DNA from 2 places in the Kocuria salina genome. Region 2 is predicted to be linked to the other one. Evidence: predicted binding sites of a transcription regulator. Region 2 holds the regulator's gene; the other holds the start of a gene.
What was found. The regulator HspR, encoded in region 2, represses chaperone genes until heat shock. The targets are predictions, from matches to a motif close to AAGTTGAGTCNNNNNGACTCAACTT.

Region 1: a site for HspR is predicted at 2,741-2,765, ahead of E7Z53_RS14190 (Hsp20/alpha crystallin family protein). Genes of this name have one in related genera too.

The regions. Positions count from the first base shown of each region.
Region 1 covers NZ_SSSF01000007.1:123,306-134,167, forward strand. Annotated here, with positions in the region: gene E7Z53_RS14185 (NADP-dependent isocitrate dehydrogenase) at 1-1,984, opposite strand, end outside; gene E7Z53_RS14190 (Hsp20/alpha crystallin family protein) at 2,195-2,719, opposite strand; gene E7Z53_RS14195 (Gfo/Idh/MocA family protein) at 2,837-3,931, opposite strand; gene E7Z53_RS14200 (TetR/AcrR family transcriptional regulator) at 4,016-4,597, shown strand; gene E7Z53_RS14205 (gamma carbonic anhydrase family protein) at 4,616-5,152, opposite strand; gene E7Z53_RS14210 (beta-phosphoglucomutase family hydrolase) at 5,188-8,511, opposite strand; gene E7Z53_RS14215 (sensor histidine kinase) at 8,708-10,318, opposite strand; gene E7Z53_RS14220 (response regulator transcription factor) at 10,344-10,862, opposite strand, start outside.
Region 2 covers NZ_SSSF01000002.1:500,395-511,256, reverse strand. Annotated here, with positions in the region: gene E7Z53_RS06505 (D-hexose-6-phosphate mutarotase) at 1-865, opposite strand, end outside; gene E7Z53_RS06500 (alanine/glycine:cation symporter family protein) at 932-2,377, opposite strand; gene E7Z53_RS06495 (multidrug effflux MFS transporter) at 2,533-3,798, opposite strand; gene E7Z53_RS06490 (TIGR00730 family Rossman fold protein) at 3,951-4,565, shown strand; gene trmB (tRNA (guanosine(46)-N7)-methyltransferase TrmB) at 4,570-5,361, shown strand; gene E7Z53_RS06480 (GNAT family N-acetyltransferase) at 5,358-5,885, shown strand; gene E7Z53_RS06475 (heat shock protein transcriptional repressor HspR) at 5,912-6,352, opposite strand; gene E7Z53_RS06470 (DnaJ C-terminal domain-containing protein) at 6,354-7,379, opposite strand; gene E7Z53_RS06465 (nucleotide exchange factor GrpE) at 7,544-8,206, opposite strand; gene dnaK (molecular chaperone DnaK) at 8,203-10,059, opposite strand; gene E7Z53_RS06455 (BCCT family transporter) at 10,385-10,862, shown strand, end outside.

The DNA of each region.
Region 1 (10,862 bases), on a different contig from region 2:
CCAGGTAGAAGTGGCTGCCGCGGTTGTCGATCTCGCCGGCCTTCCGGCTCGGGGACTTGTTCTCCTCGAGGAACGTGCCCGTGGCCCGGTCGAGGGTCTCACCGAGGATCCGGGCGCGCTCGTTGTCGGCCGTGGTCGCCAGGTGGTCGAGGCTCGCGGCGAGGGCGAGGAACTCCCCGAGGCTGTCCCAGCGCAGGTGGTTCTCCTCCACCAGCTGCTGGACGTGCTTCGGCGCGGACCCGCCGGCGCCGGTCTCGAAGAGCCCGCCGCCGTTGATGAGCGGGACCACCGAGAGCATCTTCGCGGAGGTGCCCAGCTCGAGAATCGGGAACAGGTCCGTCAGGTAGTCGCGCAGCACGTTGCCGGTGACCGAGATGGTGTCCTCGCCGCGGCGGATCCGCTCGATCGAGAACGCGGTGGCCTCCTCGGGGGACATGATCTCGATCTGCAGGCCCTCGGTGTCGTGCTCGGTCAGGTACTGCTCGACCTTCGCGATGAGGTTGGTGTCGTGGGCGCGGGTGCGGTCCAGCCAGAACACGGCCGGCGTCGCGGAGGCCCGCGCGCGGGTCACGGCGAGCTTGACCCAGTCGCGGATCGCGACGTCCTTCGTCTGGCACGCCCGCCAGATGTCCCCGGGGGAGACCTCGTGCTCGATGAGCACGGCGCCGGAGGAGTCGACGACCTGGACGGTGCCCTGCACGGGGATCTCGAAGGTCTTGTCGTGGGAGCCGTACTCCTCCGCCTTCATCGCCATGAGGCCGACGTTGGGCACGGAGCCCATGGTGGTCGGGTCGAACGCGCCGTGGGCGCGGCAGTCGTCGATGACCACCTGGTAGACCCCGGCGTAGGAGCTGTCCGGCAGCACCGCGAGGGTGTCCGCCTCCTCGCCCTCGGGACCCCACATGTGCCCGGAGGTGCGGATCATGGCGGGCATCGACGCGTCGACGATGACGTCGGAGGGCACGTGCAGGTTCGTGATGCCCTTGTCGGAGTTCACCATGGCGAGCTTCGGGCCCTCGGCGAGGCCCTTGTCGATCGCGGCCCGCACGTCGTCGCGCACGTCGGCGGGCAGGGCGTCGAGGCCGTTGAGGATCGCCGCGAGCCCGTTGGCGGGGGAGAGACCCGCCTTCTCGAGGGCCGCGCCGTGGGCGGCGAAGAGCTCCGGGAAGAACGCCTCGATGACGTGGCCGAAGATGATCGGGTCGGAGACCTTCATCATGGTGGCCTTCAGGTGCACCGAGAGCAGGACGTCCTCCCGCTTGGCGCGCTCGACCTGCTCCGCGAGGAACGCGTCCAGGGCGGCGGCCCGCATCACGGTGCCGTCGACGACCTCGCCGGCCAGCACGGGGACGGACTCCTTGAGCACCGTGGTGCTGCCGTCCTCGGCCACCAGGCGGATCGTCAGGGTGTCGTCGCCGTCCATGACCACGGACTTCTCGTTGTCCCGGAAGTCGTCGGCGCCCATCGTGGCGACGTTCGTCCTCGACTCCGCCGTCCACTCGCCCATGCGGTGCGGGTTCTTGCGGACGTAGTTCTTGACCGAGGCGGGGGCGCGGCGGTCCGAGTTGCCCTCGCGCAGCACCGGGTTGACGGCGGAGCCCTTGATCTTGTCGTAGCGGGCCCGGGTCTCCTTCTCCTCCTCGGTGCGGGGCTCGTCCGGGTAGTCGGGGAGGGCGACGCCCTGCTCCTGCAGCTCCTTGACCGCGGCCTTCAGCTGCGGGACGGAGGCGGAGATGTTGGGCAGCTTGATGATGTTGGCCTCGGGCTTCTTGGCCAGCTCGCCCAGCTCGGCGAGGGCGTCGTCCACCCGCTGCTCCTCGGGGAGGCGGTCGCCGAACGCGGCGATGATGCGCCCGGCCAGGGAGATGTCGCGGGTCTCCACCTCGACGCCGGCGGTCGAGGCGTAGGCCTCGATGATCGGCTTGAAGGAGTAGGTGGCGAGCAGGGGCGCCTCGTCGGTGCGGGTGTAGATGATCTTGGCCATGTGCGGGCTGTCTCCCAGGATGTCGTCGGATCGGTGGTGGTGCTTCCTGGTGCCAAGATACCCGAGGCGGCGCCCCGCCCGCTGGCCGGGCCCGCCGTCCGGCCGGAGGCCGCGGGCGGCCCGGGCACGGCGGCGGGCCCGTTCCCCGCGGGGAACGGGCCCGTGGCCGTGGGGCCCCGCCCGGGGGCGTGCCGGTGCCGGGGGCCGGGCTCAGCCCTCCGTGGACTGGGTGGACCCGGCGCCGTTGACGAGCTCGCCCTCGCCGATCACGCGGTCGCCGGACTCGTCCCGGCCCTCGCCCAGGGCCTGCTGCTCGCCCTGTCCGGAGACCACCTGGATCTTGCGCGGCTTGGCCTGCGCCGAGACGGGGATCGTGACCGTGAGCACGCCGTTGTCGTAGTTCGCGGCGATGTTCTGGATGTCGATGCCCTGGCCCAGGTTGAGCTGGCGGACGAACGAGGAGCTCTGCCGCTCCCGGGTGATCCACTGGACGTCCTGCACCTCGGGCAGCTCCCGCTCCGCGCGGATCGTCAGCAGCTGGCCGTCGACGTCGACGTCGACGCTCTCCGGGTCGATGCCGGGCAGGTCCGCCCGGAGGATGTACTGGTCGCCGTCCCGGTACAGGTCCATGGGCATCTCGCGCAGGCCCTGCCGGGCGAACAGCGAGGCGGCGAGCCGGTCGAAATCGTTGAACGGGGTGAACATCGTGGCCACGTCAATCATCTCCTCAACCATATGAGCAATGTCTTCGACATTTAGTTGAGTCCGATCAACTCAACTGTTGACCATGATAATCCCGCTCCCCGCGGTCTTCAACGGGTCCCGGCCCCCATCGCCCAGGGCGAACCGCCCTCAGCGGGCGTCGTGGGGATACCGCACGCCGATCTGCGCCCGCACCCGGTCGAAGAGCTCCACGAGCTCGAGGGAGTCGGCCCACGGCATCACGGGGGACTCGAGCAGGCCCTGCTGCACGCAGCGGGTGGCCTCGCGCATCTCGAACACGTATCCGGCGCCCGCCACGTCCACGCGCTCCACGAGGGGGGCGGCGCCCGTGCGGGCGCCCTCGGCGGTCTGCAGCACCAGGGTGGTCGGGCAGTTGATCCGTCCGTCCACCCGCAGCCAGCCGTCCGTGCCGCTGATCGTCACCTGGTGGGGGACCGTGGCGGACAGGGTGCCGCTCACGTGCGCCCGGCCGTGCCCGAAGTCCAGGGTCAGGGCGGTGTCCAGGTCCACGTCCGTGGCGCCGAGCTCCGCGCGGGCGCTCCAGCGCTCCGGGGCCCCCAGGACCGCGGCGGTCCACGTCAGGGGGTAGACCATCATGTCCAGCAGCACCCCGCCGCCGTCGGCCCGGCGGAACAGGCGGTGGGCCGGGTCCAGGGCCCGGTGCGTGCCGATGGACCCCTCGACCGAGCGGACCCGGCCGAGCCGGCCCTCCCGGACCCAGCGCATCGCGGTGCGGAAGCCGGGGGTCATGCGGGTCCAGACGGCCTCCATGAGGAAGACGCCGTGCTCGCGGGCCAGGCGGAGCAGGTCGCGGACCTCCGCCGCGGTCATGGCGAGGGCCTTCTCGCACACCACGTGCTTGCCGGCCCGCAGCAGCGCCGAGACGTCCCGGTGGTGGTAGCCGTGCGGGGTGGCCACGTAGACGATCTCCACGTCCGGGTCGGCCGCGAGCCGGTCCAGTCCCGTGCTCGTGGCGGTGCCGCCGTAGGCCCGCTCCACCCCGTGCCGGCGGGCGAAGTCCTCGGCGCGGTCCTGGTCCCGCGAGCTCACGGCCACGAGCCGGGCGTCGGGCAGCGCCGCGATGTCCGGGACCACCTTCTCCGCGATGTCGGCGGTGCTGACCACGCCCCATCCGAGCGTGCGGCCGGTCGCGGTGCCGGGGTCGTCCAGGTGGGCGGCGTCGAGGGAGGCGTCGACGAACGGGCTGAGGGTCTGGGCAGGCATGGGCGCATTCTGCCACGCCGCCCGGCGCCGGGTCCCCGTCCGCCGACTCCGATCGAACGACCGTTCGTGGCGTAGGCTGAGGGCGTGCCCCGGGTGAGCCAGCAGTACAAGGACGAGCGCCGCCGCGAGATCGTGGCGGCCGCCAGCGAGTGCTTCCTCGAGCACGGCTACGAGGGGGCGTCGATGCACCGCATCATCGCCGCCACGGGGCTGTCCGCGGGGGCGCTCTACAACCACTTCCCGAGCAAGCAGGAGCTCGTGGCCGCGGCCGCCCGCGCGGCCCTGGACCGTGTCCTCGCCGCCGCGGAGGACGAGCCCGGCACCGACCCCGCGGCGTGGGTCGTGGGACTGCTGGAGCGGCTGGCCGCGGATCCCGCCACCACCCGCCTGCTGCTCATCACGTGGGGCGGGGCGGTGAGCGACCCCGGTCTGGCCGCGCTGGCCGGGGAGCACCTCGGGCGCGTGCGGGACCGGGTGGAGGAGCGCTACGGGCGGTGGGCGGTCGAGGAGCTGGGCCTCGACGACGACGCGGCCCGCGAGTGGGCCGGCATGTTCGCCCAGGCCATCCTCTCGGTGCTGCAGGGCTGGGTGGTGCAGTCCTGCCTGCTGCCCGGCTTCGACCACGGCGCGTACCTGGACTACGCGCGCACCCTCGCGGCGCAGTGACGGGCCGCCGGGCCCGGCTCAGGCGGTGAGCCGGCGGTGCTCGGCGGAGAGCCGGACGTAGGTGCGCGCGTTGGCACGGACCTTCTCCTGCTCCTCGTCCGTGAGCTCGCGCCGGACCCTGCCCGGCACCCCCGTCACGAGGGAGCGGGGCGGCACCACGGTGCCCTCGAGGACGACGGCGCCCGCGGCCACCAGCGAGCCCGTCCCGATCACGGCGCCGTTGAGGACGGTCGCGTTCATCCCGATCAGGACCTCGTCCTCCACGGTGCACCCGTGCACCACTGCGCCGTGGCCGACGCTCACGTCCGCGCCGATCGTGCAGGGGTGGCCGGGGTCGGAGTGGACCACCACGTTGTCCTGCAGGTTGGACCGCGCGCCCAGCCGGACGGGGGAGCGGTCGCCGCGCACCACGGCGCCGTAGAAGACCCCGGACTCCGGCCCCAGCTCGGCGTCGCCCACGACCGTGGCGGTCGGGGCCACGAAGGCGGAGGAGTCGATCCGGGGCTCGTGCCCCCCGTGCGGGAGGACCGTGCCGGGCGTCGTGGAGTGTGCCATGGGCCCAGCCTAGCGGCGGGCCCGCCGCCCGCGGCTCAGACGCCCTGCCGCGTGACGGCCGGCCGCGGGGCGCGCTGGTGCCCGTGCTGGATGGCCACGCGGATCTTCTGGCCGCCCTTGAGCACGTACTCCGCGCCGTGCACGTGGATCGTGACGTCGTCCGCGCGCCGGGAGGCCCCCTCGAGCTCCAGGACGTGGTGGTCGATGCAGACCCGGATCACCTGGCCGCGGTACAGCACCGTGAACGAGACGGCGTCCAGCTGGCTCGGCAGGGCCGGGTCGAACTCGAGCCAGCCGCCGCGCACGCGCAGCCCCGCGTAGGCGCGGGTCACGACGTCGACGGAGCCGGCCATGGCGCCCAGGTGGATGCCCTCGCCCGTGGTCCCGCCCTGGGTGTCGTCGAGGTCCACCAGGAGGGCGTCCTGGAACGAGGACCACGAACGGTCCGGGTTCAGCCACGCGAGCACCGAGGCGTTGACCACCCGGGACAGGGAGGAGCCGTGCGAGGACCGCGCGATGTAGAAGTCGACGGTGCGCTCGATGGCGGCGTGGTCCACCTCGTAGCCCATCCGGCCGAGCTCCTCGACCAGGCCGTCGGGACCGAAGAGGTAGACCAGCATGATCGTGTCGGCCTGCTTGGCCAGCTTGTAGTTGTTGGTCATGTCGCCCTCGTTCTCCAGCAGGAGGTCGAGGCGGCCGATGTTGCGGTACTTGGCCCGGTAGTACTCCCAGTCCAGCTCGTCGAGGTCGTCGTAGCCGTGGAACTGGCTGATGGTGCCGTCCGTGTTGAACGGCACGAACATCCGCTCGGCCATCCGCTGCCAGGTCCCGACCTCCTCGGCCGAGAGGTCGAAGCGGGCGGAGAGCTCCTCGCGCTGGTGCTCCACCATGTCGTGGAAGATGTGCGCGCTGTGCCGGAACAGCCAGGCCGCCAGCACGTTCGTGTAGGCGTTGTCCTTCAGCCCGCCGCCGTGCTGGCCGCGCGGGCCGTCGTGGTACTCGTCCGGGCCCATGACGCCGGCGATGTGGTAGCGGCCGTCCGCGGGGTCGTAGTCGGTGAGCGACGCGAACAGCCGGGTGATCCCGATGATCAGCTCCGAGCCCTGCCCCGCCAGCCAGTCGAGGTCACCGGTGGTCTCGTAGTAGATCCAGGCGTTGTAGGCGATCGCGAGGCCCACGTGGAACTGCCGCCACGAGTTGTCCGGCAGCCACCGGTTGGAGTGGTGGTTGAACAGCTCCGGCGGGGTCTCCTCCCGGCCGTCGGAGCCGGACTGCCACGGGAACGCCGCGCCCTCGAGCCCGAACTCGGTGGCCCGGTGCTTGGCCATGGGCAGCCGGCGCCACCGGTAGGAGAGCAGGGCGCGCGTCACCTGCGGCTGGTGCAGGTTGACGACCGGGAGGATGTAGAGCTCGTCCCAGAAGATGTGCCCCCGATAGCCCTCGCCGTGCAGGCCGCGGGCCGGGACCCCGGCGTCGCGCAGGGACATGTGCGGCGCCAGCGTCTGGGCCACGTGGAACAGGTGCACCCGCAGCGCCAGCTGGGTGATGGCCAGCTCCCCGGTGCGCTCCTCCGGGTCCGGGCACACGTCCACGTCGAAGCGGTCCCACAGCAGGGACCACTCGATCTCGTGCGAGGGCAGCAGGCCCCGGACGCCGCTGGGGTTGCGGTCGAGCTCCGCGAGGGCGCCCTCGCGGGGCGAGCCGATCGCGGCGTCGCGGCTCGTGACCACGGCCGTGGTCGAGTCGATGATCACCGGGCGGCCGTCGGCGATGTTGACCTGGTGGCGGCGGAACTCGGTGCCGCCGGGCCGGATCTCGCGGCGCTCCCGGACGTTCTGGCCGCCCTCGATGGTGGTGCGCTGGGCCGTGGTGATCTCGATCTTGGACTGGGTGGTGCGCACGTGCGAGAGCAGGGTCTCGTGGTCGTCGGGCAGCGAGGTCGACTCGAGGTCCACCAGGTGGTGGTCGTTGAGGTCCTGGTACTCCGCGACCCCGTTGTTGCGCACGCTGGGGTCGATGCCCGTGCGCAGGTGCAGCCGCCCCGAGAACCCCCGGGCCGTCACCGTGGTCTCCTGCGCCCCCAGGTGGCGGAAGCGCAGCGACACGAGGCGGCGCTGGACGACCTCCAGCCGGGCGTGGGCCCCGTCCTCGCCCCGGTCGCCGTTGAGGTCGGTGAGGATCAGGGACCGGATGAGCAGCCCGCGGCGCAGGTCGAGCTCGATCCGCTCCTCGGACGGGCGCAGCCCGCCCTCCGACCACCAGTCGCCGCCGGAGACCCGCAGGTCCAGGTGGGTCCAGTTGGGGGCGTTGACCATGGACTCGTGCTCGACGTCGCGGCCGCTCAGGTGGCTCACCACCCGGTTGAAGATGCCGGCCAGGTAGTTGCCGGGGTAGTGCACCCCGTTGTCGGGGAACTCGCAGGCCGACCCGCGCACGCCCATGTAGCCGTTCGCCAGCGTCAGCAGGGTCTCCCGCCGGGCCTCGGTGGCCGGGTCGAAGCCCTCGAAGACCAGCTTCCAGGGGTCGTCGCGGCGGGCGCCGAGGTCGAGCTCGCCGACGTCGTTGAGCACGACCGTGGCCCCGGCCCGGTACAGGTCCTTGCGCTCGCCGTGGCGGCGGATCCCCACCACCATGCCGAAGCCGCCGGCGGCGGCGGCCTGCACCCCGGACACGGCGTCCTCCACCACCGCGGAGCGGGCCGGGTTCACCCCGAGCATCTTCGCGCAGGTCAGGAACGTGTCCGGCGCCGGCTTGCCGGGCAGCCCGTGCTCGGCCGCGAAGTGGCCGTCCACGATGATGTCGAAGGAGTCCTGCAGCCCGGCCGCCGCCAGCACGGGGACGCTGTTGCGGCTCGCGGTGACAAGACCCACCGGCACCCCGGCGGCGCGCAGCCGCTCGATGAGCGCCACGGTCTTCTCGAACACCCGGACGCCCTGGACCTGCAGGGCGTCCTGGAAGTAGGTGTTCTTCAGCACGGCCTGACCCTGCACCGTCCACGCCCCCGGCGTCTCGTCGCCCTCCGGCAGGCAGGCGCCCCGGGCGGCGAGCAGGGAGCGGATCCCGTCCTCGCGCCGCCGCCCGTCCACGTAGTGGCGGTAGTCGGCGTCGGCGTCGAAGGGTCGGCGGTCCACCGTGGTGCCGGCCTCGGCCGGCTCGAGCCGGTCGTCGGCCAGGATCGCGTCGAAGAGAGTCTTCCAGGCCGTCGCGTGCACGGCGGCGGTGTCCGTGACCACCCCGTCCATGTCGAAGATCACGGCCTCGTGGGGGATGCGCAGCTGGTCGACCGCCTGCGGCAGCGCGTCCGCGCCCTGGATGCGCGGCAGGGAGGCGGTGAACGGGGCGGTGGGCAGTGCGTTCACGAGAGTTCCTCCGGAAGGTGGGTGCGGCGTCCGCGACCCCTCGGAACCGCACGGAGAAACCCCCAGCACGCGGCACGCGACGGACCCCGGACGCGGCGTTGCGGTTTGGCACTGGAGCGGGGACGGCCGTCCGTGCCGACGGTTCCTGACCAGCTCATTAAACGGCCCGGGGGCCGCGGGGGCAAGCCGCGTCCGCTCAGCGGTCGGCCAGGGGGAGGCGGACGGTGAACCGGGTGCGGCCCGGGACGCTGCTGACGTCGATCCGCCCGTGGTGGGCGCGCACGATGGCGTCGACGATCGAGAGGCCCAGGCCGGCGCCGCGGGAGCTCGCGGCGCGGGCGTGGTCCTCCCGGGCGAAGCGGGAGAAGATGTGCTCGAGGAAGTCGGCGCCGATGCCGGGGCCGTCGTCGCCCACGGCGAGCACGGCCTCGCCGCCGGGCCCCGGTCCGGCGCCCGCCTCCGTCCCGAGCGAGGCCGTGACCGTCGTCTCCGCGGGCGTGTGCTGGTGGGCGTTGGCGAGCAGGTTGATGAGCACCTGGCGTAGCTGGGCCGGGTCCCCGCGCACGAGCACGGGCTCGTCGGGCAGCTCGAGGCGCCAGACGTGGCCGGGCGCCGCGACCCGGAGGTCGCTGACGGTCTCGACCACCAGCTCGAGGAGGTCGACGTCCTCGGTGACCACGGCCCGGCCCTCGTCCAGGCGCGCGAGCAGCAGCAGGTCCTCGACGAGCGCGGTCATCCGGGCCGCCTCGGACTCCACCCGGGACAGGGAGCTGCGGCCCTGCGCGCTCATCGGCTCCGTGAGCCGGATCAGCTCCGCGTAGCCGCGGATGCTGGCCAGGGGAGTGCGCAGCTCGTGGCTGGCGTCGGCCACGAACCGGCGCACGCGCGTCTCGCTGCGCTGGCGGGTAGCAAGCGCGTGGGCGACGTTGTCCAGCATCCGCCCGAAGGCGTGGCCGAGCCGGCCCACCTCCGTGTCCGGGTGCGCGGCCGGCGCCACGGCCCCCACCGGCAGGACCACCTCCCCGTGGTCGAGGTCGAGCTCAGAGATGCGGGTCGCCACGTCGGAGAGCCGCTCCACGGGGCGCAGGGTGCGCCGGACGACGACGAGCCCGACCAGCCCCGTGGCGGCGATGGCGCCGGTCGAGATCGCCGCGGTGCTCACCCCGAAGCTGCGCAGGGTGTCCTCCTTGTCGGCCAGCGGCAGACCGGTCAGCACGAGGCCCCAGTCCCACGGGTCGTCGACCACCAGCACGCGGTAGCCGCCCACGGCCAGCTCCACGTCCACGGGGCCCCACTGCCGGCCCCCCTCGTCGTCCGACTCGGCGCCGAGCGCCGTCACGAGCTCCCCGATCCGCCGCCGGTCCTCGTCGGTCAGCTCCTGCCGCGTCCCGTCGGGGGCGAAGAGCCCGGCGCGGACCACCTCGCCGTCGACGACCCGGGCGTTGAGGGTGCCGGCGCCCTGCGCGGGGACGTCCATCATGGCCTCGAGCTCCTCCGAGGGCCCGGCGGCGGCACGGACCCCGTACTCGATCGTGCGGAACGAGGCGTCCCGGACCCGGCCGTCCAGCTGCTCGCCCAGGGACACGTTGAGGACCGCGAGACCCAGGGCGCCCACGGCGGCGCACGCGACGGTCAGCAGCGCCAGGACCGTCAGCAGCAGCTTGGTGCGCAGCTGCAGCGCCCGTCCCGCTCCCCGCGGCCGGGCCCGCGCCCCGGTCGCCTCCGGGTCCGTGGGACCGGTGCCCGTCGGGCCGGTGGCGGTCGGATCGGTGCTGGTCGGATCGGTGCTCGTGGGACCGGTGCTCATGGGGCGGCACGTCCTCGGCGGGTGCTCACTCGGCCGGTTTGAGCACGTAGCCGGCGCCGCGCACGGTGTGGATCATGGGCGGGCGCCCGGCGTCGATCTTCTTGCGCAGGTAGGAGATGTAGAGCTCCACCACGTTGGTCTGGCCGCCGAAGTCGTAGCCCCAGACCTGCTCGAGGAGCTGGGGCTTGCTCAGCACCCGGCGCGCGTTCTCCATGAGGCAGCGGAGCAGGTCGAACTGGGTGGCCGTCAGCGCGATCTCGTCGCCCCCGCGGCTGACCTCCCGGGTGTCCGCGTTGAGCACGAGGTCGCCCACGACCAGCTCCGCGGCGTCCGGGTGGGCGATGCCCGCGCGCTGCACCAGGCGGTGCAGCCGCAGCAGCAGCTCCTCCATGTCGAACGGCTTCGTCACGTAGTCGTCCCCGCCCGCCGCCAGGCCGGTGATGCGGTCCTCGGTGCTGTCCTTCGCGGTGAGGAACAGGGCCGGGACGGTGGGGGAGAAGGAGCGGATCCGCTCGAGCACCTCCACCCCCGAGCAGCCCGGGAG
Region 2 (10,862 bases):
GGCGGCCCGGGTCCTCCGCCGTGGTCTCCACCGACAGGCGGTAGCCCATGCTGTGGGTCTCCTCGGGCTCGAGGTGCACGGCGTCGGCGTGGGTGTTGGCGCCCTCCACGCACACGAAGTCCGTCCATCCGTCCGGCCCCACGTCGGGCATCGCCGCCGCCGTCTCCGCCCCGGGGTTCCACACCACGGTGGTGCCGGAGTTCTTCTTCCGGATCCGCAGCACCCGCCCCAGCACGGGGTCCACCACGGCGACGTCGCCGGTCGAGCGGTACACCCGGTCGGTCTCGCCGTCGAACCGGAGGTCCCCCTCCTGGACGCAGTCCTCCCGGTCCAGGACCTTGTCGCGGTAGGACGCGCCGTCCAGCCCCTCGACCCGGATCTTCCGCACGTCCCCCACCACCAGATAGGCGTGCAGGGCCTCCTCGAAGTCGAACGGGCGCTCACCGGTGTTGGTGACGCTCAGCTCGAGGGACAGCTCGGTGCCGAAGCGCACCACGCAGTAGGCCTCGAACTGGTACGGGAACTGCTCCTGGTGCGCGGGATCGGTGACGTCCGCGTCCGAGAGCCGGTAGACGATCATCGCCTCGTGGTCCGAGGACTCGCGCGACTCGACGTGCCACGGGAGCGTGCGGGCGAAGCCGTGCTTGGGCTCGCGCCCGCCCTCCGCCCCGTCCGCGAACCAGGGGAAGCAGATCGGGACACCCCCGCGCACGGGCTTGCCCGTCTCGAGCGCGGTGCTCGGGGACAGCCACAGCACCGGGGCGTGGCCCGTGGGGATCCAGTCGATCACGTGCGCGCCCTGGTCGTGGACGGCGCCGGTGGCGTCCGCGCAGGAGAACAGGCGGGGCTCGGGGAGTTCGCTCATGCCCCTCAGGCTAGACCGAGGGCCCGGTCCCCGTCAGGAGGCCGGGCCCTCGTGCGCCGACAGCCGTCAGACGCCGGTGCGCTCGTACGAGTCGATCGCTCCGGGATGGCCCTCCATGAACGCGTCGACCTGGCGGCGGTCCGCCCGCAGCTTGGGGTCGTGGTCCAGGTAGTGCCTGGTCTCGCGGACGACCAGCCCGGAGAGGAGCAGCAGCCCGAGGAGGTTGGGCAGGGCCATGAGGCCGTTCATCACGTCGGCGAAGTTCCACACCACCGCCAGCGGCACGGTGCAGCCCACGAACACGACCAGGGAGAACACGACCCGGTAGGGCATCACGGCCGGCCGGCCGAAGAGCCGCTCCATGCACCGCTCGCCGTAGTAGGCCCACCCGAGGATCGTCGAGTAGGCGAACATCACGAGCCCGATGGTGACCACGTAGTGGCCCCACTGCCCGGGCAGGCCCTGGCTGAAGGCGTCGCCGGTCATGGTCGCGGCGAAGTCCGCCCCCTGCTCCCAGACCCCGGTGGTGATGAGCACGAGTCCCGTGCAGGTCACCACGATGATGGTGTCGATGAAGGTCTGGGTCATGGAGACCAGCCCCTGGCGGACCGGGTGGGTGGTCTGGGCCGCGGCCGCTGCGATCGCGGCCGATCCCATGCCGGACTCGTTGGAGAAGATGCCGCGGGCCACGCCCATCTGCACGGCCAGCATGATCGCCGATCCGGCGAACCCGCCGACGGCCGCCGTGCCGGAGAAGGCGTCGGTGAAGATCAGGACGACCGCCTGCGGGATGGCCGCGACGTTGACGACGAGGATGAACAGGGCGCCCAGGACGTAGAAGAGGATCATGACGGGGACGAAGCCCGCCGTGACCTTCCCGATGGACTTGATCCCGCCCACGAGCACGGCGAGCGTCAGCACGGCGAGCACCACACCGGTGATCCAGGTGGGGACGCTGAACGAGCTCTCCAGGTTGGAGGCGATGGAGTTGCCCTGGGTCATGTTGCCGATGCCGAACGCGGCCAGCGCGGCGGCGACGGCGAAGAAGATCGCCAGGAACTTGCCGAACCCGTTGCGGATGCCGCGCTCCAGGTAGTACTGCGGGCCGCCGGAGATCTCACCCTTGGCATCCGTGGTGCGGAACCGCACGGCCAGGAACGCCTCGGAGTACTTGGAGGCCATGCCGAGCAGGCCGGTGACCCACATCCAGAACAGGGCGCCGGGCCCGCCGATCGAGATCGCGGTGGCCACGCCCACGATGTTGCCGGTGCCCACGGTGGCCGCGAGCGCCGTGGTCAGCGCCTGGAACTGGGAGACGTCGCCGCCGCGGGCGTCCGCGTCCTTGCGGTCGAACAGGGCCAGTCGCAGCGCGGAGCCCAGCTTGTGGAACTGCAGCCCGCCCAGCCGCACGGTCAGGTACAGACCGGTGAGCAGCAGCAGGGGGATGAGGACGTAGGGCCCCCAGATGATGCCGCCCAGCTCGCCGAGGGCAGTCTCGATGGTTTGGAGCATGTGTTCTCCCGTGGGTGCCGGGTGGATCAGGAATCGGGCCGGAACGGGACTGTGACCTCGGTCTCGGCAGAAGGCATCTAATCACAGGTCCGCTGCTCCCCCGGTCAGGGACCGATGGATCGGCCACAGTGTGGCTCCTGCCCGTTTCCGCCCGGTTACGGGCCGGACGGGGCGGCGGGGCCCTCCGGCGCCCGCCGCGAGAGGCGGCGCGCGAGCAGCACGGCTCCCGCGGCGAGCAGCGAGCACACCGCCATGGACACGGCCATCGGGACGGCGGTGTGCTGACCAGCCAGGCCGGTCAGCGGGCTCACGAGCCCGCCCAGGAGGAACTGGACCAGTCCGAGCACCGCCGACCCGGCCCCGGCCCGGCCCGGGACCCGGCCCTGGGCGAGGGCCACGGCGTTGCCCATGACGAAGCCGATGCAGGTCTGGCTCACGAAGAGGTGCGCCAGGGTGGTCCACCCGGTGATCCCGGCCAGCACCAGGCCCAGGCCCACCACGTTGACGGCGGCCATGACCACGATCGCGGTGCGGAGGATCGTGCCGGGCTCGACCCGGTCGACGAGGCGGGTGTTGACGACCGCGCCCAGGATGGAGCCGCCCGCGTTGACGGCGAACACCACGGAGTAGCCGAGCGCCGAGTAGCCGAGCACGTTCTGCAGCACGAAGGAGGAGGCGGAGATGTAGGAGAACAGGGCGCCGAACGCGAGTCCGAAGGCGAGGGCGTAGGCCATGAAGGACGGGGTGCGCAGCACCCGCCAGGACCCGGTGACGACGGCGCCGACCCCGCCGCGGTGGCGCCGGTGCGGGGGCAGGGTCTCGGGGACCACGAGCACGGAGCACGCCAGCATCAGCAGCCCGAACGCCGCGAGCACCCAGAACACGGTCTGCCACGGGGCCACCGTGGCGATCACCCCGCCCAGGAGCGGGGCCACCACCGGGGCGAGGGAGGTGATGGTCGCGAGGACCGAGAACAGCTTCGCGGCCCCGCGGCCGGAGGCGATGTCCGAGACCACCGCGCGGGCGATCACGACGCCGGCCGCCCCGGCGAGTCCCTGCACCGCGCGCAGGACCAGCACCGTCCCGATGGTCGGGGCCAGGACCACGGCGACGGAGCTGAGCAGGAACAGCGCGTTGCCGGCCACCATGAGCCGGTGCCGGCCCAGCACGTCGGACACGGGCCCGAGCAGGAACTGCCCCACGGCCATGCCGACCATGTACGTGGTCAGCGTCAGCTGCACCGCGGAGGCCGACGCCCCGAAGTGCCCGGCCATGGCAGGCATCGAGGCCAGGTACATGTCCGTGGCCATCGGGCTCACCGCGCTGAGGATCCCCAGCGCCGCCACCAGCACCACCCGGTCCTTGCCGCCGGAGAGGCGCAGGCGGGAGCGCACGGGGTCGTCGGGCGGCGATGAGCTCACGGGAGGTCCTTCGGCACGGGTCGGCAGGGCGGGCGCGGGGCGCGCCTCATGCTATCGACGCCGCGACGTGGCGAAGGACGAGGGAGAGACATGCGGGACGAGGACGAGGGGCGGGGACGAGGGACTGCGACTGCGACAGCGACAATGTCCTCATGAGACTCGCCGTGTACACCGGGGCATCCCTCGGCTCCGACCCCCTGTTCCCCGAGGCCGCCCGGGCCTTCGCCACCACCCTCGCCCGCCGCGGCGTGGGCGTCGTCTACGGCGGCGGCCACGTGGGGCTGATGGGCGTCGTCGCCGACGCCGCCCTGGCCGCCGGGGGCGAGGTGGTCGGGGTCATGCCGCAGTCGCTCGTCGACGACGAGACGGCCCACACGGGGCTGACCGAGCTGCGCATCGTCCGGACGATGCACGAGCGCAAGGCGGAGATGGCCGCCCTCGCCGACGGGTTCGTCGCCCTGCCGGGCGGCCTGGGCACCCTCGAGGAGATCTTCGAGGCGTGGACCTGGCTGCAGGTGGGGGTGCACGCCAAGCCGGTCGGCTTCCTCGACGTGGCCGGCTACTGGAGGCCCCTGCTGGACGCGGTGGCCTCGATGTCCGCGGCCGGTCTCGTGCGCCCCGAGTACCGGGACGCAGCCGTGGTCGCCCAGGACGCCGACGAGCTGCTCGCCCGGTTCGCGGCGTGGGAGGCGCCCCGCCGGCGCTGGTCCGAGCCGCCCGTTCCCGGCGCCGACGCGCCCGCCGTCCGCCCATCCCCTAGGATGTAGGGCGATGAGCGAGCACACCCCTTCCCCCGCCGAGGGCCCCGCACAGGACCCCGTCCCCGAGGCGTTCCACCGCCGGCCGTACTCCTTCGTGCGCCGCGGCGACCGCCTCACCGCCCGCCGCCAGAAGGCCTGGGACGACTGGGCGCCCACCCGGGTGCTCGACGTCCCGCGCGTGCGCACGGACACCTCCGTCCACCCCGACCACGAGTTCGACGCGGCCGCGGCCTTCGGGCGCGAGGCGCCGCTGGTCGTGGAGGTCGGCTCCGGGCTCGGCGAGGCGGTCGTGCACGCCGCCGCCCAGGACCCGGCGCGGAACTACCTCGCCGTCGAGGTGTACAAGCCCGGGATCGCGGATCTGCTGCTCAAGGCGGCCCAGGCCGGGGTGGACAACGTCCGCGTGGCGCAGGCCAACGCGCCCGAGGTCCTGGAGCACATGCTCGCCCCGGCCTCGGTCGACGAGCTGTGGGTGTTCTTCCCGGACCCCTGGCACAAGACCCGCCACCACAAGCGGCGCCTGGTCTCCCCCGCGTTCGCCGAGCTCGCCGCCCGGGTGCTCGTCCCGGGCGGGCTGTGGCGGCTCGCCACGGACTGGCAGGAGTACGCCCTGGTGATGCGCGAGGTCCTCGACGCGTCCCCGCAGTTCGAGAACGTCCACCCGGGCCCGCTCGCCGACGACGAGCACCCGGACACCGGATGGGCCCCGCGCTGGGAGGGACGGGTCCTCACGAGCTTCGAGCGCAAGGCGCAGGAGGCGGGCCGCGTCCCCCGCGACCTCGTCTACCGCCGGACGGCGTGAGCGCCGTCCCCGGCGCGGAGCGCAACGGCGTGCCCGCACTGCCCGGCCCGGAGCGGGACGGCTTCGTCGTCGTGCCCCCGGGCGATCCCCGCACGCAGCCGCTGCTCGAGGGCCTGCACCACGAGTACGTGGAGCGCTACGGTCCCGAGATCGGGGCGGAGGAGATGGCCGAGCACCCCGTCGACGACTTCACCGCCCCCGCCGGAGCGCTCCTGCTCCTCCTCGAGGGCGGCACGACGGTGGGCGGCGGCGCGTTCCGCCGGCACGACGACGCCACGGCCGAGCTCAAACGGGTGTGGACCGCCCCGGCGCACCGCCGGCGCGGGATCTCGCGGCGGGTCCTGGCCGAGCTCGAGCGGCTCGCCGCCGCGGCGGGCTACCGTCGCATCCACCTCACCACGGGCAGCCGCCAGCCCGAGGCGTCCGCCCTGTACCGCAGCAGCGGGTACGTCCTGCTGCCCGGGACCGCCCGGGTCTATCCGGGCGGCGTGTACGACGTGGGCTTCGAGAAGCACCTGCGCTGACCGCCCGGCCCGGGCGCCGGTGCGGCTCAGCGCTCCTGCTGGCGCGGGGGCCGGTACAGCACCACGGCCTGCGAGATCTTGCGGGCCCGGGGGCGGGCGCCGCGGGCCATGCGCACCACGTCCCCGCCGACGCCGGCGGCGAAGATCCGCGAGGACTCCTCGGCCCGGTCCCGGGCGTCCTCGAGCTCCCGGGACAGCTCCGCCACCCGCGACCGCAGGGCCGCGACCTGGTTCTCCAGCTGGAGGATGCGCCGGATGCCCTCGAGGGACACGCCCTGCTGGGACAGCACCTGGATCTGCTGCAGCTTCTCGATGTCGCGCTGCGAGTAGCGGCGGGCGCGGCCGGGGGCCCGGGACGGCCTGACGAGGCCGAGCCGGTCGTACTGGCGCAGCGTCTGCGGGTGCATCTCCGCGATCTCCGCGGCCACGGAGATCACGAACAGCGGCTGGTCGGCGTCCAGTGCCATCTCACACCCGTGCCTTCTCGGCCAGGCGGGCCCGGGGGTCCTCGTCCGCGGTCGCCTCGGCGAACGCCCGGACGGCGGCCTGCGCCTGCTCGTCCAGCTCGGCCGGCACGTGCACCTCGACCGTCACGATCAGGTTGCCCGTGCCCTTGGCCGTGCCGAACCCGCGCCCCTTGACGCGGAAGCGCCGGCCCGAGGACGTGCCCGCCGGGACCTTCACGCGCACGGTGCCGCCGTCCAGCACGGGCACCTCGATGGTGGCGCCCAGGGCCGCCTCGGGGAACGTGATCGGCACGGTGACCTCGACGTCGTCCGTGCCCTCGACGCGCCGGAAGAAGGGGTGCGGGGTCACGTGGACGGTGACGTAGAGGTCGCCGGCGCCGCCGGCACCCGAGTGGCCCTTGCCGGCGAGCTTGAGCTTCTGCCCGTCGCGCACGCCGCGCGGGATCCGCACCGTGGTCTCCTGGCCGTTGCCCCGGCGCAGCTTGACCGTGGTGCCGTGCACCGAGGAGCGGAACGGGATAGTCGTCTCCGTCCGGATGTCCTCCCCGCGCGCCGGCGGGGCCTGGTAGCCGCCGTAGCCGCCCGGCGCCCCGTACCCGGTCTGACCGCCGAACTGGGCGAACAGGTCCTCGAACCCGCCCGGGCCGCCGGGGCCGCCCGCGCCGCCGGTGGAGTAGGTCGTGCGGCGGCGGCGTCCTCCGCCGCCTCCGCCGAAGATGTCGCCGAAGAGGTCCTCGAAGTTGGCCGAGCCCCCGGCGCCGCCGGGGCCGCCGGCGGTGAAGCGCGCCCCGGAGCCCATCGCGCGGATCGCGTCGTACTGCTTGCGCTCCTCGGGGTCGGAGAGCACGGAGTTCGCCTCGGTGATGTCCTTGAACCGCTGCTCGGCCTCCGCGTCCCCCGGGTTCTGGTCCGGGTGGTACTGGCGGGCGAGCTTGCGGTAGGCCTTCTTGACGTCGGCGGCGGACGCGTCCTTGGAGACGCCGAGAATGCTGTAGAAGTCCTTGTCGATCCAGTCCTGGCTGGCCATGACGCCTCCTTTCTGTGGGGCCGGTCGGGGTCCTGCGGAGCGGGACCCGGTGGTGGTCCGGGGGTCGTCCCCGGCGCCGCGGCGCCGGGGACGGGTGGACGGGTCAGGGGAGGCCCGAGGGACGGGCCTCCCCTGACGTCGCCGGGATCAGGCCGGGTCCGGCCTCACTCGGCGACCGCGACGGCGACCTGGGCCGGCCGCACCACGCGCTCGCCGATCCGGAAGCCGGAGCGCAGCACCATCGAGACCTGGTCCGGCTCGACCTCGCTCGTGGGCTGCTGCAGCACCGCCTCGTGGACGTTGGGGTCGAATTTCTCCCCGACCTCCCCGAGGCGCACCAGCCCGTGCCGCACGAGGGTCTCCTCGAGCTTGTTCGCGATCGCCGCGAACGGGCCGTCGGTGAGGTCGCCCGCCTGCCGGGCCGCGTCGATGTCGTCGAACACCGGCAGCAGCGTCTGCAGGAGGTCGCCCGTCACGAAGGTCCGCAGCTGCTCCTTCTCGCGCGCCGTGCGGTGCTTGAAGTTCACGAACTCGGCCTGCAGCCGGCGCAGCTCCTCGAGCCGCTCCTCGGCGAGGGCGGCCGCCGGGGACTCCTCCGCGGCGGCCGGCGCCGGTGCGGCGTCCCCGGACTCCGCCTCCGTCGACTGGGGCGTCGAGAGGATGTCGTCCACCGTCAGGCCCTCCGGCCCGGCCTCCTCGCGGGGGCCGGCGCCGGAGTCCTGTGCGGACTGCTCACGGGGGTGCGCGGCGGGGTCGCCGGGAACGCTCCCGGCGCCGTGGTCGTCCGCGTTCTCGTCGGGTCCTGGCGTGGGGTCGGGCATGCTCACTTCTTCTCGTCCTCGTCGTCGACGACCTCGGCGTCGACGATGTCCTCGTCACCGGTGGCACCGGTGGCGCCCGCACCCGGGGCGCCCTCGGCGCCCTCGGTCTGCGACTGCGCGTAGAGGGCCTCGCCGAGCTTGGTCTGGGACTGCTGCAGCTTGTCGTAGGCCGACTTCACGGCGTCCTCGTCCTCGCCCTCGAGCGCCTTCTTCAGGGCGTCGACGTCCGCCTGCACCTCGGACTTGACGTCCGCGGGCAGCTTCTCGTCGTTGTCCTTCAGGAGCTTGTCGACGGAGTACGCCTGCTGCTCCGCGTTGTTGCGCAGGTCGGCCGCCTCGCGGCGCACCCGGTCCGCCTCGGCGTTGGCCTCGGCGTCCTTGACCATGCGGTCGATGTCCTCCTTGGAGAGGGAGGACCCGCCCGTGATGGTCATCGACTGCTCGGTGCCGGTGCCCTTGTCCTTCGCGGAGACGTGCACGATGCCGTTGGCGTCGATGTCGAAGGTGACCTCGATCTGCGGCATGCCGCGCGGGGCCGGGGCGATGCCGGTCAGCTCGAACGTGCCCAGGTTCTTGTTGTCCCGGGTGAACTGGCGCTCGCCCTGGAAGACCTGGATGGACACGGACGGCTGGTTGTCCTCCGCCGTGGTGAAGGTCTCGGACCGCTTGGTGGGGATGGCCGTGTTGCGCTCGATGAGCTTGGTCATCACCCCGCCCTTGGTCTCGATGCCCAGCGACAGCGGCGTGACGTCGATCAGCAGGACGTCCTTGCGGTCGCCCTTGAGCACGCCGGCCTGGATCGCGGCGCCGACGGCCACGACCTCGTCCGGGTTCACGCCCTTGTTCGGCTCCTTGCCGGCCAGGCGCTGGACGGTCTCGGCGACCGCGGGCATGCGGGTCGAGCCGCCGACGAGGACCACGTGGTCGATGTCGGACACGGAGATCCCGGCCTCGGCGATGACGTCCTTGAACGGCTTCTCGGTGCGCTCGAGCAAGTCCCGGGTGAGCTCCTCGAACTTGGCGCGGGTGAGGCGCTCGTCCAGGTGCACCGGGCCCTCGGGGGTCACGGACAGGTACTGCAGGGAGATGCTGGTGCTGGTCGCGGAGGACAGTTCCTTCTTGGCCTGCTCCGCGGTCTCCTTCAGGCGCTGCAGGGCGATCTTGTCCTTGGACAGGTCCGCGCCGGTCTTCGACTTCACCTGCGCCAGCAGCCAGTCGACCACGCGCTGGTCCCAGTCGTCGCCGCCGAGGCGGTTGTCGCCGGCGGTCGAGCGGACCTGGATGGTGGAGAAGTCGTCCTCGTCCTTGCCGACCTCCAGCAGGGAGACGTCGAAGGTGCCTCCACCGAGGTCGAAGACCAGGATGAGCTCGTCCTCCTTGCCCTTCTCCAGGCCGTAGGCGAGCGCCGCGGCGGTGGGCTCGTTGACGATGCGCAGCACGTTCATGCCGGCGATCTCACCGGCCTCCTTGGTGGCCTGGCGCTCGGCGTCGTTGAAGTACGCCGGGACGGTGATCACGGCGTCGGTGACCTTGTCGCCGAGGTAGGACTCGGCGTCGGTCTTGAGCTTCATCAGGATGCGCGCCGAGATCTCCTGCGGCGTGTACTTCTTGCCGTCGATGTCGGTGGACCACCCGGTGCCCATGTGGCGCTTCACCGAGGCGATCGTGCGGTCCACGTTGGTGACGGCCTGGCGCTTGGCGATGTCGCCCACCAGGGTCTCGCCGTCCTTGGAGAAGGCGACGACGGACGGCGTGGTCCGGTTGCCCTCGGCGTTGGCGATGACGGTGGGCTCGCCGCCCTCCAGCACGGACACCACGGAGTTGGTGGTGCCGAGGTCGATTCCTACTGCACGAGACATGGACGTGTTCTCCTTCGGGTCGAGCTGAACCGGGCGGGCCGTACCGGCCCCGTTGGGGTCCCGGAGGTCTCAGTTCTTGAGTTTTCCTGGCTCAAGTCTGCCACGTGAGCCGCTGATGTCAACTTAAGTTGAGCCACATCGACTCAACCCGGGGTGCCGGGGATGTGAGACGCCGCGCACTCCCTCCCGGCGGGGCAGGACGTCGGATACCGTGGAGTGTTTGAGCCCGTTCCCGCGGGCCACCGCCACACCCCCGGGTCCGCCCCGCACGTCACCGCACGCACCGACACGACACCGCACGCACCCCGACACCTCAGGAGCCACCGTGAGCACCACGCCACCCCATTCGCCGCATCCGTCCAGTGAGGCCGACGGCTCCCGCCGGCCGAAGCCGCGGGAGGTGCTGCGCGAGATCAACTACCCGCACGGCATCCACCCCGCCCTCGTCCCCGGCATCGCCGTCGAGGACCAGAAGCTGCACTACGGCACGGACAAGGTGGTCTTCACCGTCACCGCCGCGCTGATCGTGGGGTTCATCGCCTGGGGCGTGCTCTCCACCGAGTCCCTGACGGCCGCCTCCACCGCGGCCCTGGGCTGGGTGACCGGCAACACCGGGTGGTTCTTCACCGCCCTGTCCACGGCCGCCGTGCTGTTCATGCTCGTGGTCGGCTTCACCCGGACCGGGCGGATCCCCCTGGGCATGGACGACGAGAAGCCCGAGTACTCCTTCTTCTCGTGGCTCGCCATGCTCTTCGCCGCCGGCATGGGCATCGGCCTGATGTTCTACGGCGCCTCCGAGCCGC